3 regions of the Marinobacter sp. Hex_13 genome follow, and region 2 is predicted to be linked to each of the others. Evidence: predicted binding sites of a transcription regulator. Region 2 holds the regulator's gene; each other region holds the start of a gene.

Region 1 (4,862 bases), on a different contig from region 2:
ACGCTGCAACATGGCATCGTATATGGGGTCACTCTGGGTCAGCCCTGCGGGCAGCTCGTGGGGAAACCATTCCGATTCCGGCACACGGCCGCTTTTCACGGCAATCACCGGCTTGGTGCGGGAAGCCACACGTACGGCGGACATGAAGCGGCGTGGATTGGGAATATTCTCAATGTGCAGCAATATTGCTCGGGTCTGGCTGTCCTGGGCCAGATAATCAATCAGGTCGTCGTGATCGATATCCATCCCATCGCCCAGTGTCAGGAAGTAAGAGAAACCCACACCCCGGGCGAACGCCCAGTCGATTACCGAACTGGCGATGGTTCCGGACTGGCCCACGAACGCCACCTTACCGGGAATGGCGCCCATGTGGGCGTAGGTGGCGTTCAGGCTGCGGGCTGGCACCATCAGCCCAATGGTATTGGGACCAAGCACGCGTATGCCGGTCTCCCGCGCAGCATCGCGAACCGAATACATTAATGGCTGACCGGTTTTACTGTGGCTCCTGGACATGCCACCTGTCATCACAATAGCCGTGCGGACGCCTGCCTCGCCCAGTCGCTTGATCATCTTCGGCACGGTATCCGGAGGGGTACAGATAATCGCCAGATCGGGGCTAAACCCCATGCGGGATACTTTCTTGACGCAGGGTACGCCGTGGACGTTGTCGTAATCGTTCTGGTTGACCACCATCAACTGGCCGGGATAACCACCACCGAGTAGGTTCCGCAGAACCATGCCACCGAGGTTGTCTGCCCGTTCCGAGGCGCCGATCACCACAATAGAAGACGGGTTGAAAAGGCTTTCCAGATAACGGGTGCTCAAGTTTCACTCCTTGATTCGAGTCGACCGGGCGTGTGTACACCTTATCTTAGGCGCTTGCCTGACGATGTAAAACGGCTATCTCCGCCATAAGACCAAAGAAACGCAGAAAGCCCGGTCTATCCCTGATAATATCGGACAAAATACAAGCACAACCAGAGTGTTCGGGACCAGTATGACAACGGGATTCTTCTCTCACGACGACTGCATGAAACACAATATGGGGGCGGAGCACCCTGAGTGCCCCGAGCGACTGGCAGCCATCACCAGTTACCTGGCCGACACCGGCCTGGGGCAAGATCTCGACTGGGTGCGACCTGACGAAGCCACCCGGGACCAGTTGCAGACCGTGCACCCCGAACGCTATCTGAACCAACTTGATCTGATGCAGCCCACCAGGGGACGGGTGTATACCGACCCCGATACCGCCATGATGCCGGACACCCTGAGAGCCGCCCGACTTGCCGCTGGCGCCAGCATTGAAGCGGTCGATATGGTGCTCAGCAGCCAGCTCACCAACGCGTTTGTGTGCGCCAGGCCACCCGGGCACCATGCCGAACGCAGTAAATCCATGGGCTTCTGCTTCTACAACAACATCGCGCTGGCCGCCATGCGGGCGTTGAACTTTCACCAGTTGGAGCGGGTAGCGATTATTGATTTTGACGTACACCAGGGCAACGGCACGGTGGATATCGTGGGCGGTGATGAACGCATCCTGATGTGTTCCAGTTTCCAGCATCCGTTCTACCCACATTCCCACGTGCATCGCCAGGCGGAAAACATCATCAATACGCCCATCCAGGCAGGCACTCCGGCAGACGACTACCGGAAGATCGTGGAAGCAGCGTGGCTGAAACGGCTGCAGGACTTCCGCCCGCAACTGGTGCTAGTCTCCGCCGGCTTTGACGGCCACCGACTGGACCCGATGGCGGAGCTGAACCTGGAAGTAGAGGATTACCGCTGGTTGACGGAAATGATCACCAGCGTGGCCAGCGACCATGCCAACGACCGTATTGTCTCAACCCTGGAGGGTGGCTATCATTTGAGGGCGCTGGCCGAGAGTGTCAACGCTCACCTTGAGGTGCTCAACGCCATCCACTGAGATTGCCGCGCGCAATGTCAGGTATTTGGCGTTGCGGCCTCGTAGCCATTGGCTTGCTGCAGGTCCGGCCGTTCGCCTTCCCGCTGAAGGCGAATTGTGGTGCGCCGGTTGTCTGCCGCGCGGCGTGATACCGGGTATTGGTCCGCATGGGCCCTGGTGGTCACGAGATCAGCATCAATGCCCTGCCCGATCAGGTAATCCGCCACCGCATTGGCCCGCTCTTCGGACAACGCGCGATTGTCGATACGGCTACCGCTGCTGTCGGTATGCCCATCCACGAACACCCTTTCCACCGTGGAATCTGCCTGGATGTACATCACAATGTTGTCGAGAAACCGACGGTCAGCTTCAGACAGGCTGGTGCTGCCTGACGCAAAGGAAATGCGGGACCGCTTGATCTGATCGTAGTTGACCGGCAACAGGCCGGCGGTGCAGCTTCGATAACCAGAGAACTGGCCCGCAAAGTTAATGTTGGACACTTTCACCCGAACCAGGCTGCCGTCGTACCAGGACTCACGCGTAACCGTTGGGTCCATCCCCTCCAGCAGGCTCTGGACAAGCACCATGGCGAGGCGTGACTCGAGCATCAGCGGCCGACGACTGTCGTCCACGTTAACCCGACCAAGGGGACGGGGGGCGGTTCCCGGGCGCCATGACGGCGCTTCCATCACCAACTGAGCCTGACCAGGACGCATGAGCGGCGTTTCCGACTCCAGAAAGAAGGACAGCGACTCACCCGCCTTGTGGCGGAATACGGCACGGCCGTAGCCCGGAACCTGATGCACTAAAGTACACTCGAATACGGACTCCGACAGGTACCACTGGCTGTTCTCGATACCCGCGCCAAAGGTGGCGGCCTGCACCGCAACAGAGCCTGCCGTCAGTGCACCAATCGCACTGGAAACCACTGCACCACGCAGGAAGGCGGAAATTCGTGCCATACCATCCATCCGTCAGAAAAGATTCACTACCCTCGTAACGGCCGAAGTCAGTCTTTCTTTAGGACGCCCGCCAAAACAATCGCTGTCGGCTTCTGATATAATTTCGCCAGATTTTTTCTTTCAGGGGTTCACGTTTGACGGGCCCCAGCAGATCCCGGAACCGTAAATGACCGAACAACTGATCATCACCCGTCCTGACGACTGGCACCTCCACGTGCGGGACGGCGACATTCTCAAGGACGTCGTACCCGCCACCGCCCGTTGCTTTGGCCGCGCCATCATCATGCCAAACCTGGCGCCACCGGTGACGGAAGCCGAACAGGCCATGGCTTACCGTAGCAGGATACTGGCCGCAGCCGGCGACACCGGGTTCGACCCGCTGATGACGCTGTACCTCACAGAAACCACTACGCCTGCGCAAATCAGGGATGCCAAGGCTGCGGGCGTGATTGCCGCCAAACTGTACCCGGCTGGCGCCACCACCAACTCCGCATCCGGTGTGACCGACATCCGCAACATTTATCCGGTACTGGAGGCCATGAGTGACTGCGGCATGCTGTTGCTGGTCCACGGCGAAGTCACCGACGCAGAGATCGACATCTTCGACCGGGAAAAGATCTTCCTCAAGCGCGTACTGGCGCCGACCATGGAGGCGTTTCCGGATTTGCGGGTGGTTCTGGAGCACATCACCACCGCCGATTCAGCCGAATTCGTGCGTGACCATGACGGTGACAATCTGGGTGCCACCATCACGCCGCAACATCTGATGTACAACCGCAACCACATGCTGGTCGGCGGCATTCGCCCTCACCTGTATTGTCTGCCCATCCTCAAACGCAACCGGCACCAACAGGCGTTAAGGGATGCAGTGGTCAGCGGAGACCGCCGCTTCTTCCTGGGAACGGATTCTGCGCCGCACTCGAAAGACAAGAAAGAAACCGCCTGTGGCTGCGCCGGCTGCTATTCAGCGTTCAGCGCCATGCCCCTGTATGCGGAGATTTTCGAAGACCTGGGTGTGCTGGACAAACTGGAGGCCTTTGCCAGCTTTAATGGCGCCGATTTCTATGGCCTGCCCAGAAACAGCGATACCATCACGCTAGTGAAAGAATCCTGGGAGATGCCCGACGAACTGCCCCTGGCTGACGGTACCATCGTGCCTTTGAAGGCCGGCGAAAGCCTGAGATGGCGGCTTGTCTGAACATCAGCCGACCAACCGTTCCCTGTTAATCGTTCCTTATCAATCATTTGTGTACCAGGCCGGCAACCCTGGCCAGAGACTCCAGGAGTTTAAGTGACTGAAGAACATAAAGAACCGCATCCCATGTCCCGCCGCTTCCGTGGTTTCCTGCCGGTTGTGGTGGATGTGGAAACCGGCGGCTTCAATCCTGAGAAGGACGCCCTGCTGGAGATCGCTGCGGTCATACTGACAATGGATGAGGACGGCTGGTTGAAGCGGGCTGAAACCCACGTTCAGCAGATCGACCCCTTCGAGGGCGCCAACCTGGAGCAGTCTGCGCTGGACTTCACCGGTATCGACCCGTGGAACCCGGAGCGGGAAGCCGTTCCGGAACGAGAAGGCATGAGCGAGATTTTCGGGCCCATCCGCAAGGCGGTCAAAGCCCACGATTGCAAACGAGCCGTGCTCGTTGGCCACAACGCAACCTTCGACCACAACTTTGTGTTCGCCGCTGCCCTGCGTTCAGACATCCGCCGCAACCCGTTTCATCCGTTTTCCACCTTCGACACGGCAACGCTAGCTGGCCTGGCCTACGGCCATACCGTACTGGCGCAAGCCTGCAAGCTGGCGGGCATTCCGTTCAGCAACAAGGAAGCGCACTCGGCCGCCTATGACGCAGAGAAAACCGCAGATCTGTTCTGTGGCATCGTCAACCGCTGGCGCGAAATCGGTGGCTTCCCACCGCCGCCCATACCGGACGACACAGAAGAGGCACCTTGATAGACAGCCACAAAAAACCCCGCGCGAAGCGGGGTTTTTT
Region 2 (4,862 bases):
GCCTGGAGGACGAACTCGGCCGCTCTCGCGATCGTATTCGGGAAGTGCGGGAAAAGCGCGCGACCTATGGTAATGCGGTTGCGGGTGGGGACTTTGGCCACGCTGGCTTGTCGAAAGAATCGCTGGCCGACGATGACATGGTGGTTGAAGAGCCTACCGCTGCCAGCGCTGCCTATTCCGGAGAACTGGCGCAAATGCGTGCGGAGATCAGTTCCCTCCGTGACCTGGTCAGTGCCCGGAATGGCGGTGAACCCGAACAAACAGCGGTGAACGCAGTACAGCAGAGGCTGTCTGAGAGGTTGCAGGAGTTTGGTCTCGGGCTGGAGCTCGCCAACTCTCTGTCCCGGCGCCACCGCGCAGGCCGGCTTGAGGATGGCTGGAAGCAGTCTCTGAAAATGCTGGCCGCCGGTGTGAAGACCGCGCGTACTGAATGGGCGGATGAGGGCGGTGTCTACGCCCTGGTGGGCCCAACCGGGTCCGGCAAGACGACGACCATCGGCAAGCTGGCCGCGCACTATGTGCTGCGCCACGGCGCCGACTCTCTGGCGCTGGTCACCACCGATCGCTATCGGGTCGCGGCCCATGAGCAACTATTTGTGTTCGGGCGCATACTGAACGTTCCGGTTCGGGTTGTGGACGAAACCCATTCCCTCGACGACATACTGAACGAACTGTCGGACCGGCACCTGGTGTTGATTGATACCGCTGGCCTGACCAGCACCGACAAGGGCTACGAGGAGCAGCTTATGGAGCTGGCTCGCAGTCACCATCGGATTCGAACCCATCTGGTGGTTTCGGCAACCAGTCAGCCGCGCATCATGAAATCCGTTTGGCATTGCTATAAGATGGCAAATCTTACGGGTTGTGTGATGACCAAAATCGATGAAGCACTGACCCTGGGTGAATCGCTGGGATTCGTCATGGAAACGGGATTGCCGGTGGCGTATTACACCGACGGGCAGAAAATCCCGGAAGACCTGCACCACGCTGAGTCCATTCCGCTGGTGCGGTTGGCCGTGGAGAGGCTGAAGAAACTCCAGCAGCAACAGGCAGTCGCTGTTTAAAAACAACACAGCCTGCGGTTAAACGCGGCAAGAGATCAGAGTCAGTATGAGCAAACCACATCCGGTACAGGTGATTGCCGTTTCCGGCGGGAAAGGGGGCGTTGGCAAGAGCAACGTATCAGTGAACCTTGGCATCGCCCTAGCACAAATGGGACGCCGGGTGGTGCTGCTCGATGCCGACCTGGGCCTTGCCAACATTGACGTTCTGCTTGGTATTACCGCCAATCGTAATATCCAGGACGTCATCGCCGGGGAATGTGACCTTCGGGATGTGTTGGTCAACGGCCCCGGTGGCATCAAAATCGTGCCCGCGTCCTCAGGTACCCAACGCATGACCCAGCTTTCCAATCTGGAGCACGCTGGCCTGATCAACGCGTTCAGCGAACTGGGTGACCAGATCGATGTGCTGATCGTTGATACCGCTGCGGGTATTTCCGAATCGGTGGTCAGTTTCCTCCGAGCCTCACAGGAACTATTACTGGTTGTCTGTGATGAACCTACCTCTATCACCGATGCCTACGCCCTTATAAAGCTTATGAACCGGGATTACGGCACCAACCGCTTCCGTATACTGGCCAATCAGGTCAGGAATGAGCAGGAAGGTCGCCATCTGTTTGAAAAACTGACCCGGGTTACCGAGCGCTTTCTTGATGTGGCACTACAATATGTGGGTATGGTGCCGTATGACGAGGCCGTAAAAAAAGCGGTACAGCGCCAGCGTGCCGTGCTGGACGCCTATCCGCGGGCAAAAGCATCGTTGGCGATCAAGAGCCTCGCGGAGAAAGTGGATAGCTGGCCGCTGCCATCATCGCCCCGGGGACATCTGGAATTCTTTGTGGAGCGGCTCGTCGAAGTCTGATTTTGATCCTGTCACTGAATAGCCGGATACATGACATTGGCGAAAGAACTTGGAACCTACAACCGGACGGGTACACGAGGACCTTCCCAGCTCGTTGAGGAGCAGGCCCCGCTGGTCAAAAAAATAGCGCTTCACCTCATGGCGCGGCTGCCGGCATCTGTCCAACTGGATGACCTTATGCAGGCAGGCATGATTGGCTTGTTGGAAGCTGCACAGCGATACAGTTCCGACAAGGGGGCTACCTTTGAGACATACGCCGGGATCCGGATTCGCGGAGCCATGGTAGATGAAATTCGCAAAGGTGACTGGGTACCTCGATCCGTCCACAGGAACTCCCGCCGCATTGCCAAAGCCATCAAGGCTGTCGAGGACCGCCTGGGTCGGGAAGCTCAAGACTCGGAAGTAGCCGAGGAGCTGGGGCTGGACCTCGACGAATACTATTCCTCCCTGAGCGATGCTAACAGTGGCCGACTTTTTAGCCTGGATGAGCTCAATGAATCCGGCGAGCTGCCGATAGAAGAAACAGAGGACAGTGATAACCCGTTGGATGGCTTGGCGTCTGACAACTTCCGGAAGAGCCTGGCAGCTGCGATTGGTGACCTGCCCGAGCGAGAAAAGCTGGTGCTCAGCCTTTACTATCAGGAAGAATTGAACCTGAAGGAAATTGGTGCTGTGTTGGGTGTCAGTGAAAGCCGGGTCAGCCAGATTCACAGCCAGGCCGCGCTCCGTCTGCGGGGGCGTCTTACTGGTTGGCAGAGCTGAACAGGCCGCCAGTCCCATTGAACGGCGTTACCAGGCATTCTTTACTGTAGCCTTTTGGTAACCGGTGCTTTACAACCGGCTCAAAGGCCACACAATAAGCGGTTAAACTACCGGCCTGCTAGACTGTGAGCCGGAAGCCAAAAACGAATTCCGGGCGTTTTTAACTGGAGGTCCCATTGGACAAGAACATGAAAATCCTGATTGTGGATGACTTCTCCACAATGCGACGGATCATTAAGAACCTGCTTCGCGATCTCGGTTTTACCAACACTGACGAAGCAGACGACGGCAATACAGCACTGCCTATGCTCAGGAGCGGCAAATACGATTTTCTGGTAACTGACTGGAATATGCCAGGGATGTCCGGACTCGATCTGCTCAAGGAAGTCCGTGCCGATGACAGCCTGAAAACCCTGCCTGTGCTCATGGTGACCGCCGAGGCGAAGCGCGACCAGATTGTCGCTGCTGCGCAGGCCGGTGTGAACGGCTACGTGGTCAAGCCCTTCACGGCAGCCGTACTCAAGGAGAAGATTGAGAAGATCTTCGAACGCATCCAGTAATTCAGAGGTCGGACGGCTCCCATGAGCAATAGAAAAAAAGACCCACAGGGGCTCGACCCGGAGGTCACGGAGAAACTCCGCAGCCAGGCGGCCGAGTTGGTTGAACAGGTCAACGCCGGGGACTATGGCCGCGCGATGACGCTGATCAATGAATTGAGCGAGGTGAGGGACCAGAGCCTGTATCGGGAAGTCGGCCGCTTGACCCGCAGCCTCCACGAGGCGATCCGCAATTTCCAGATCGATCCCCGTAACGCCGAACAGTCAGAAGCTCTGTCGAAGATGACCGATGCGTCGGATCGCCTTGAGTACGTGGTTCAGATGACCGGTAAAGCGGCCAATCGGACCATGGATCTGGTTGAGGAGGCTATGCCCAAGGCCAGCGCCCTCCGCGACGAAGCCGCCGAGCTGAGAGACCAGTGGCAGAAACTGCGTCGCCGCGAGATGGCGCCGGCTGAATTTCGTGAGCTCTATGCCCGTATCGACACGTTTTTCGTGACCCTGAATACCGATGCCGGGGCGATGTACGACAACTTGTCGGAAATTCTCCTGGCCCAGGATTTCCAGGACCTCACTGGGCAGGTGATCCAAAAGGTCACCACTCTGGTTAAAGAGGTGGAAGAGCATCTGTTGAGCCTTGTAGTGATGGCGAGTCATGTGGACCAGATGACCGGCACCGTGCATGAACTGGAAGAGCGGGAAAAGATATCGGCGGAACAGGGTGTTGGTCCACAGATCAAGGCCGAAGAACGCGAAGACGTAGTATCGGGACAGGACGATGTTGATGATCTTCTGTCCAGTCTCGGTTTCTGAGTAAGAGAGGGTAACGCATGGCGCTTGATGCCGATGAAGAGATCCTGCAGGACTTCCTTGTTGAGGCAGGCGAGATACTCGAAAAGCTGTCGGAGCAACTGGTCGACCTGGAACAAAACCCGGACGACAGCGATCTGCTCAACGCCATCTTCCGAGGCTTTCACACCGTAAAAGGCGGCGCTGGGTTTCTGCAACTCGATGCCCTGGTGAACTGCTGTCATTCCGCGGAGAACGTCTTCGATATCCTGCGCAACCACAAGCGCAAGGTGGACTCGGAACTGATGGACGTGGTGCTGGAAGCCCTGGATCACGTCAATGCCATGTTTGAACAGGTTCGCCACCACGAGGAACCGACGCCAGCTCCCGAGGAACTGATTGCCGCTCTGGACGCATTGGCGCAGCCGGCAGGGGAGTCGTTGCCAGCAAACGCAGCGGTCGCTCGCGAAGAACAGAACGAGAGCAACGAAGCCAGTTCTGGAGACGATGGCGGTGATATTACCGACGACGAATTCGAGCGGTTGCTGGATGCCCTGGAAGAGGAAAAGACCAGCGCTCCGGTTTCCAGTGACGACGGCAATGAATCTTCAGGCGGTGACGGAGGGAGCGGAGACGACATCTCCGATGATGAATTCGAGGCCCTGCTGGACCAATTGCATGGCAAGGGCCAGTTCTCAGGCCCGCCTGAAACCGGCAAGGCAGCCCCTGACAGCCAGGATGCCTCGGGCGACAAGGTTACCAGTGATGAGGCCAGTGACAGCAAGGGTGGCGACGACCTGATTTCGGACGACGAGTTCGAAAAGTTGCTGG
Region 3 (4,862 bases), on a different contig from region 2:
TGGTCAGTTTTGCCGCTGGCAGCACCACGAATGATTCACGAGACGTTACGGACGCCGCGCAATTGTACGAGCGTGCCGGTTTGGCGCCGCTTAATGACGACGAGATGGCCGGCGTGTCGGGGCAGGGTGATCAATCCTTGTTGGATCGTATCGCCACGGTATCTGCCATGACCGGAAGTAACGACGGGACAGGAGAGGTTGATCCGGATGTCATCGAAGGCCTGAAACTAACAGCGAACATTTTCGTGCCGGTGCTGAACTTCCTGGATTCTGATCTGACGATATCCGGTGTGCATTATCGGGATGATGTTCCCCGTTACATGGTTCGTGACGATGGCGGACTCACCCTGGCGTTCCCGGAAAGGATCGAACAGATCCGCATGGACAATATACGGGTCAGCGGCAGTCAGGGACCGTCCATGGGGAACATTGCACTCGACAATATCCGCTTCCATCCCGATTCACAGATGACGATCTATACTCGCTGATGGGATGCGTTGGGCTCCGACGTTTGCGGAGCCCAGAAGCCGTCAGGCGCTCGCCAGAACGGTACGGTGTGATACGGCCTTTTGCTCGCCCTGAGCACCGTAGAGGGTCTGGTGCCCGGAAACGCCGCGGAATATATCAGTAAGACGTGAAAGGCGCTTCTGAAGGTGACTGACAACCCGCCCATTATTGCTATTCAACTGGTGACAGGTCTTAAGGCGTTCGTCGGCCTCCCGCCACAAGTCGTAAACATCTGACAGGCCGGCGCTGAGAATAAACCGTGAGGGTGCTCCGTTTTCAGGTCGAAACCCCATCGACACCAGAAGGCGGATTTTGAGTTTGGCCCGTTCACGAATCTGACCCAACAGAGTGTTTTTCTCGCCAGTCAGTGATTCGAGTTTACGGATATCAGATGTGGAAAGGCAGGCTTTTTCCTGCTGCAGGACGTCCGCCAGGGATTCGAGTTGACGGATATCCTGAGATAAAAGGTCTTTCAGTTCATCAATTGCGGCCATGATCTACTCACCCGAAAATGCTTTCATCCATCTCAAGCATTTTCTGGGCCAGTTTCTCTGCATCAACCTTGTAGGAGCCGCTTTCAAGGGCAGAGCGGATCTGCTCGATACGGTCATCGTCCATTTCCGGATAACTGCCGAGCTTTTGTTCGAGCTGTTTCAGGTTCTTCGCCTGGCTGCTCAAATTGACATTTTCACCACGGGCGCCTTGCGCCTGGGTCTTTGCCTGCTCAGCTGTAGAGGGCTGAGTGCTCTGGGTAGCGGAAGATTTATCGGCCGTGGTTTTCTGGGTGTTGACCTGGCCTGGGCCTATTCCATTAAAGTCAACTGACATAACGTTACCTGCTTAACTGGTCGGCCGCGTTGGGCGGCTCCAAAATTTCATACCTGTCTATCGGCATGGCCTGACGTTTCTTTAGCGATTTTTGCAAGAGTTAAATGACACTCTTGTCATCTTTCCAAAAAACCGGCAACAGATTGCCGTTTCCGGTGAATCAATGCCGGGAACGAGGTTACATGGGAATCTCGACATGCCCGGGAGCAGTCACACGGGCACGCACGGTGCGGGAGGACGAGAGGTTCTCAACCAGAACCTGTTCTCCAATCCCGGCACTAGCCAGGGCCTTACCCCTTGAGTTTACCGAAAAATTTCCGCTGCGGGCGCTGATGATAACATGGTCTCCGCGTTCGATCGCTGCCGGAGCCAGCACCAAATCCGGTGTAAATACGGTACCGGCGTTCACGCCGCGGCGCATTTCCATGCCCATTAACTGGTCGACATTGGTTATTGCGCCCCGTCGAATCGAATTCACCACCACGTTATCCGACTGTATTGCCGCTTTTGTCAGTCGTTCGCCGCGCCCCAGGGGGCGGGCGGCGACCATGGCTTCACCGGTTATCGTGACGGATACCGGAAGGAACATGCGCCAGGGGCGCTCGCCCTCGCAGGAAACCAGTAGCGAGGGTTGGGTGGTTCTCCAGGGGTCGCCGCTGAACGATACGCTGAGTGGGGTATCACAGGTTGCGAGCGAGAGGCGTGCGTCGAGTTGGCCAGTATCGTGGGAAACCGTAAAGCCTTCGTTTGCCTGAGCCTCTGAAAATGCCTCCAGAAATTGTTCCGCGCTGCTTTGAATTTGTTCGGCCGTGGTCGTGGAGGCCATTGCCGGGCCGGCTGTTACGGCGAATAACAATATGATGGCGAAATTGGTAATGCGCATACGCGGCAGTTTGTCCTATGCTGTCATTAACCGGGTAAAGCCCCGAGTTCAGGAATATCCTAATGATTTCCGGATTCGGCCGTTAAGCCTATCGAGTGAGTCAATAAACCGGCACATAGCCGGTTCCACGCGACTTTCTAGAATAACGCAGCAAGATGCGTGCCGGCAGCAAGACGTTTCGAGTGGGAGATATAAACGATGGCAGGGGTATTGGACAGTGTAAATCAGCGCACCCAGCTGGTGGGCCAGAATCGTCTGGAGCTTCTGTTATTTCGCCTTCGTGGCCGGCAGATGTACGGCATCAACGTCTTCAAGGTCAAGGAAGTGTTGCAGTGCCCCAGGCTGTCGTCGTTGCCGAACAGTCGCCCTATGGTTCGGGGCGTGGCCCATATTCGTGGCGAGACCATCCCTATCATTGACCTTGGTATGTCAATCCGGCTTCCCGGTATTCCCAAGGAAGAGATGGCCACCAGCTTCGTGATCATTACTGAGTACAACCGAAAAACCCAGGGTTTCCTGGTGGCTGGTGTCGACCGCATCGTGAATATGAACTGGGAAGACATCCTGCCGCCACCCAAGGGGGCGGGCAAAGACGTTTACCTGACAGCGGTAACGCACTTTGAAGACAAGCTGATTGAGATTATCGATGTTGAAAAGATACTCTCTGAAGTCTCTCCGTTTGAGGAGGATGTCACCGAAGACGTCCGCAACCGCAGTTCAGAGCGGGTGCCCGGCCATCTACCAGTGCTCGTTGTGGATGATTCCGCAGTGGCCCGACGTCAGATAGAGCGGTGCCTCACGGCCATCGGTATGGAGGTGGTGACAAAAAATGACGGCAAGCAGGCCCTGGATTATCTAAAAGAAGTTACGGCAGATGGTTCCCAGGCCGTCGACCACCTGTGTCTGATCATATCCGATGTCGAAATGCCGGAAATGGACGGGTACACTTTGGTCACCAAGTGCAAAAATGAGCCTGCAATCAAGGACGTATTCATCATGCTGCACACGTCCTTGAGTGGCGTGTTCAACAAGGCAATGGTGCAGAAGGTAGGCGCTGACGATTTCATGGCAAAATTCAGCCCCGATGAGTTGGCTGAAAGGGTTATGGAAATTGTCGATCGCGAGCAGTGACGCCGGTGTCACTTCCGACCCACTCGATACTGAGATCCAATGAAAGCTGAGATAACCCCACAGGAATACGAGGCGTTTAAGACATTCCTGCAGGATGCGTGTGGAATTTTGCTCGGGGACAACAAGCAGTACCTGGTGAAAAGCCGGTTACGGCGGATCATGGAAGAGAACAAGTTGAGTACCCTGGGTGATCTGCTGGATCGCGTGAAGCGAACCGGTCGCAGCAGTTTGAAGGAAGTCGTGATCGATGCGATGACGACGAATGAGACACTTTGGTTCAGGGACAATCACCCGTTCCGCATCCTGCAGGAAAAGCTGCTGCCGGAGTTCGGCGACAGAAAATCAGCGCAGTCACTCCGTATCTGGTCGGCAGCCTGCTCGACAGGGCAGGAGCCCTATTCGGTAGCGATGATTATTGAAGAATTTCGTCGCCAACGGCCGGGTAGGCTGCGGGATGTGAAGATCACCGCCACCGACATCTCCAAAAGCGTTCTTGAGGTTGCGCGCCGTGGCGAGTATGAGATGATTGCCATTGGCCGGGGACTGTCGCCCGAGCGTCAGAAGCAGTTTTTCACTCCCGCGATGAATGGTAGCTGGCAAATCCGACCGCAGATCAAGAGCATGGTTGAGTTCCGGGAACTCAACCTGCTCGAACGCTACATGCTCGGAAAGTTTGATATCGTTATGTGCCGGAACGTACTGATCTATTTCTCGGCAGAGCTTAAAAAGGACATCCTGACCCGTATCCATGCCACCCTCAATCCCGGTGGTTACCTGATACTGGGAGCATCGGAATCGCTGAACGGGTTGCCTCATCTCTACGAAATGGTGCAGTGCCACCCAGGTATCATCTACCGCAAAAAATAGGCCCACCCAATGCCGATCAATGTATGGATACTGGTCGCCGCCCAGGCGCTTGCCATGTGTACAGCGCCTTTTATCGTTTTTATCGGAAGCATTCACGGACGTCTTCTGGCGCCATCGCCTGAGTGGGCAACCCTGCCCGTGGGCCTTGTGGTTGTTGGTACGGTGCTGACTATCAAGCCTGCTACGTGGATGATGGAGCGTCTGGGGCGCAAGCCGGTTATGTTGCTTGGCGCGCTGGCGGGTACGATGTCCGGATTGTTCGGTACGCTGGCAGCCTGGAGCGCAAGTTTCCCGTTCTTGTGCGTTGCGGCGGTTGTGGGTGGAACCGGGCTGGCGGTGGTTCACCAATACCGCTTTGCGGCCATGGAGTCGGTGGCGCCCGAGATGGCTGGCTCCGCCGCAGCCAGGGTACTTCTCGGTGGTCTTGTAGCGGCGTGGCTGGGGCCGGAAATTGCGCTTGTCGGTGGTGGAGGTCAAGCCGAATACCCTTTCATGGGCGGCTGGCTTGCACTGAGTGTCGTGCAGGTGCTTGCCATGGTCGTACTGGTATTCGGGTACCGCGCCAGCGGGGAGCGAGTCCGGGAAGCCTTGGGGGAGGGCGGTCGCCCGATGACCGACATCCTGAGGCAACCGGTCATATGGGCGG

What was found. The regulator FliA, encoded in region 2, starts transcription of late flagellar genes. The targets are predictions, from matches to a motif close to CTAAAGTTTNNNNNNNNNNNGCCGNTAA.
Region 1: AXW11_RS20040 (flagellar protein MotY) is a predicted target of FliA. The motif match lies at 2,900-2,927, and genes of this name have one in related genera.
Region 3: flgM (flagellar biosynthesis anti-sigma factor FlgM) is a predicted target of FliA. The motif match lies at 1,393-1,420, and genes of this name have one in related genera.

The regions. Positions count from the first base shown of each region.
Region 1 covers NZ_LSMM01000088.1:44,443-49,304, forward strand. The annotation lists gene AXW11_RS20030 (bifunctional acetate--CoA ligase family protein/GNAT family N-acetyltransferase) at 1-825, opposite strand, end outside; gene AXW11_RS20035 (histone deacetylase family protein) at 998-1,924, shown strand; gene AXW11_RS20040 (flagellar protein MotY) at 1,942-2,865, opposite strand; gene pyrC (dihydroorotase) at 3,032-4,063, shown strand; gene rnt (ribonuclease T) at 4,187-4,822, shown strand.
Region 2 covers NZ_LSMM01000049.1:97,522-102,383, forward strand. The annotation lists gene flhF (flagellar biosynthesis GTPase FlhF) at 1-1,064, shown strand, start outside; gene AXW11_RS12985 (MinD/ParA family protein) at 1,111-1,923, shown strand; gene AXW11_RS12990 (RNA polymerase sigma factor FliA) at 1,954-2,685, shown strand; gene cheY (chemotaxis response regulator CheY) at 2,862-3,245, shown strand; gene AXW11_RS13000 (protein phosphatase CheZ) at 3,267-4,055, shown strand; gene AXW11_RS13005 (chemotaxis protein CheA) at 4,073-4,862, shown strand, end outside.
Region 3 covers NZ_LSMM01000046.1:9,226-14,087, reverse strand. The annotation lists gene AXW11_RS12000 (cyclic di-GMP-binding domain-containing protein, MshE-related) at 1-488, shown strand, start outside; gene AXW11_RS11995 (flagella synthesis protein FlgN) at 531-1,001, opposite strand; gene flgM (flagellar biosynthesis anti-sigma factor FlgM) at 1,009-1,335, opposite strand; gene flgA (flagellar basal body P-ring formation chaperone FlgA) at 1,514-2,218, opposite strand; gene AXW11_RS11980 (chemotaxis protein CheV) at 2,417-3,349, shown strand; gene AXW11_RS11975 (CheR family methyltransferase) at 3,389-4,216, shown strand; gene AXW11_RS11970 (MFS transporter) at 4,226-4,862, shown strand, end outside.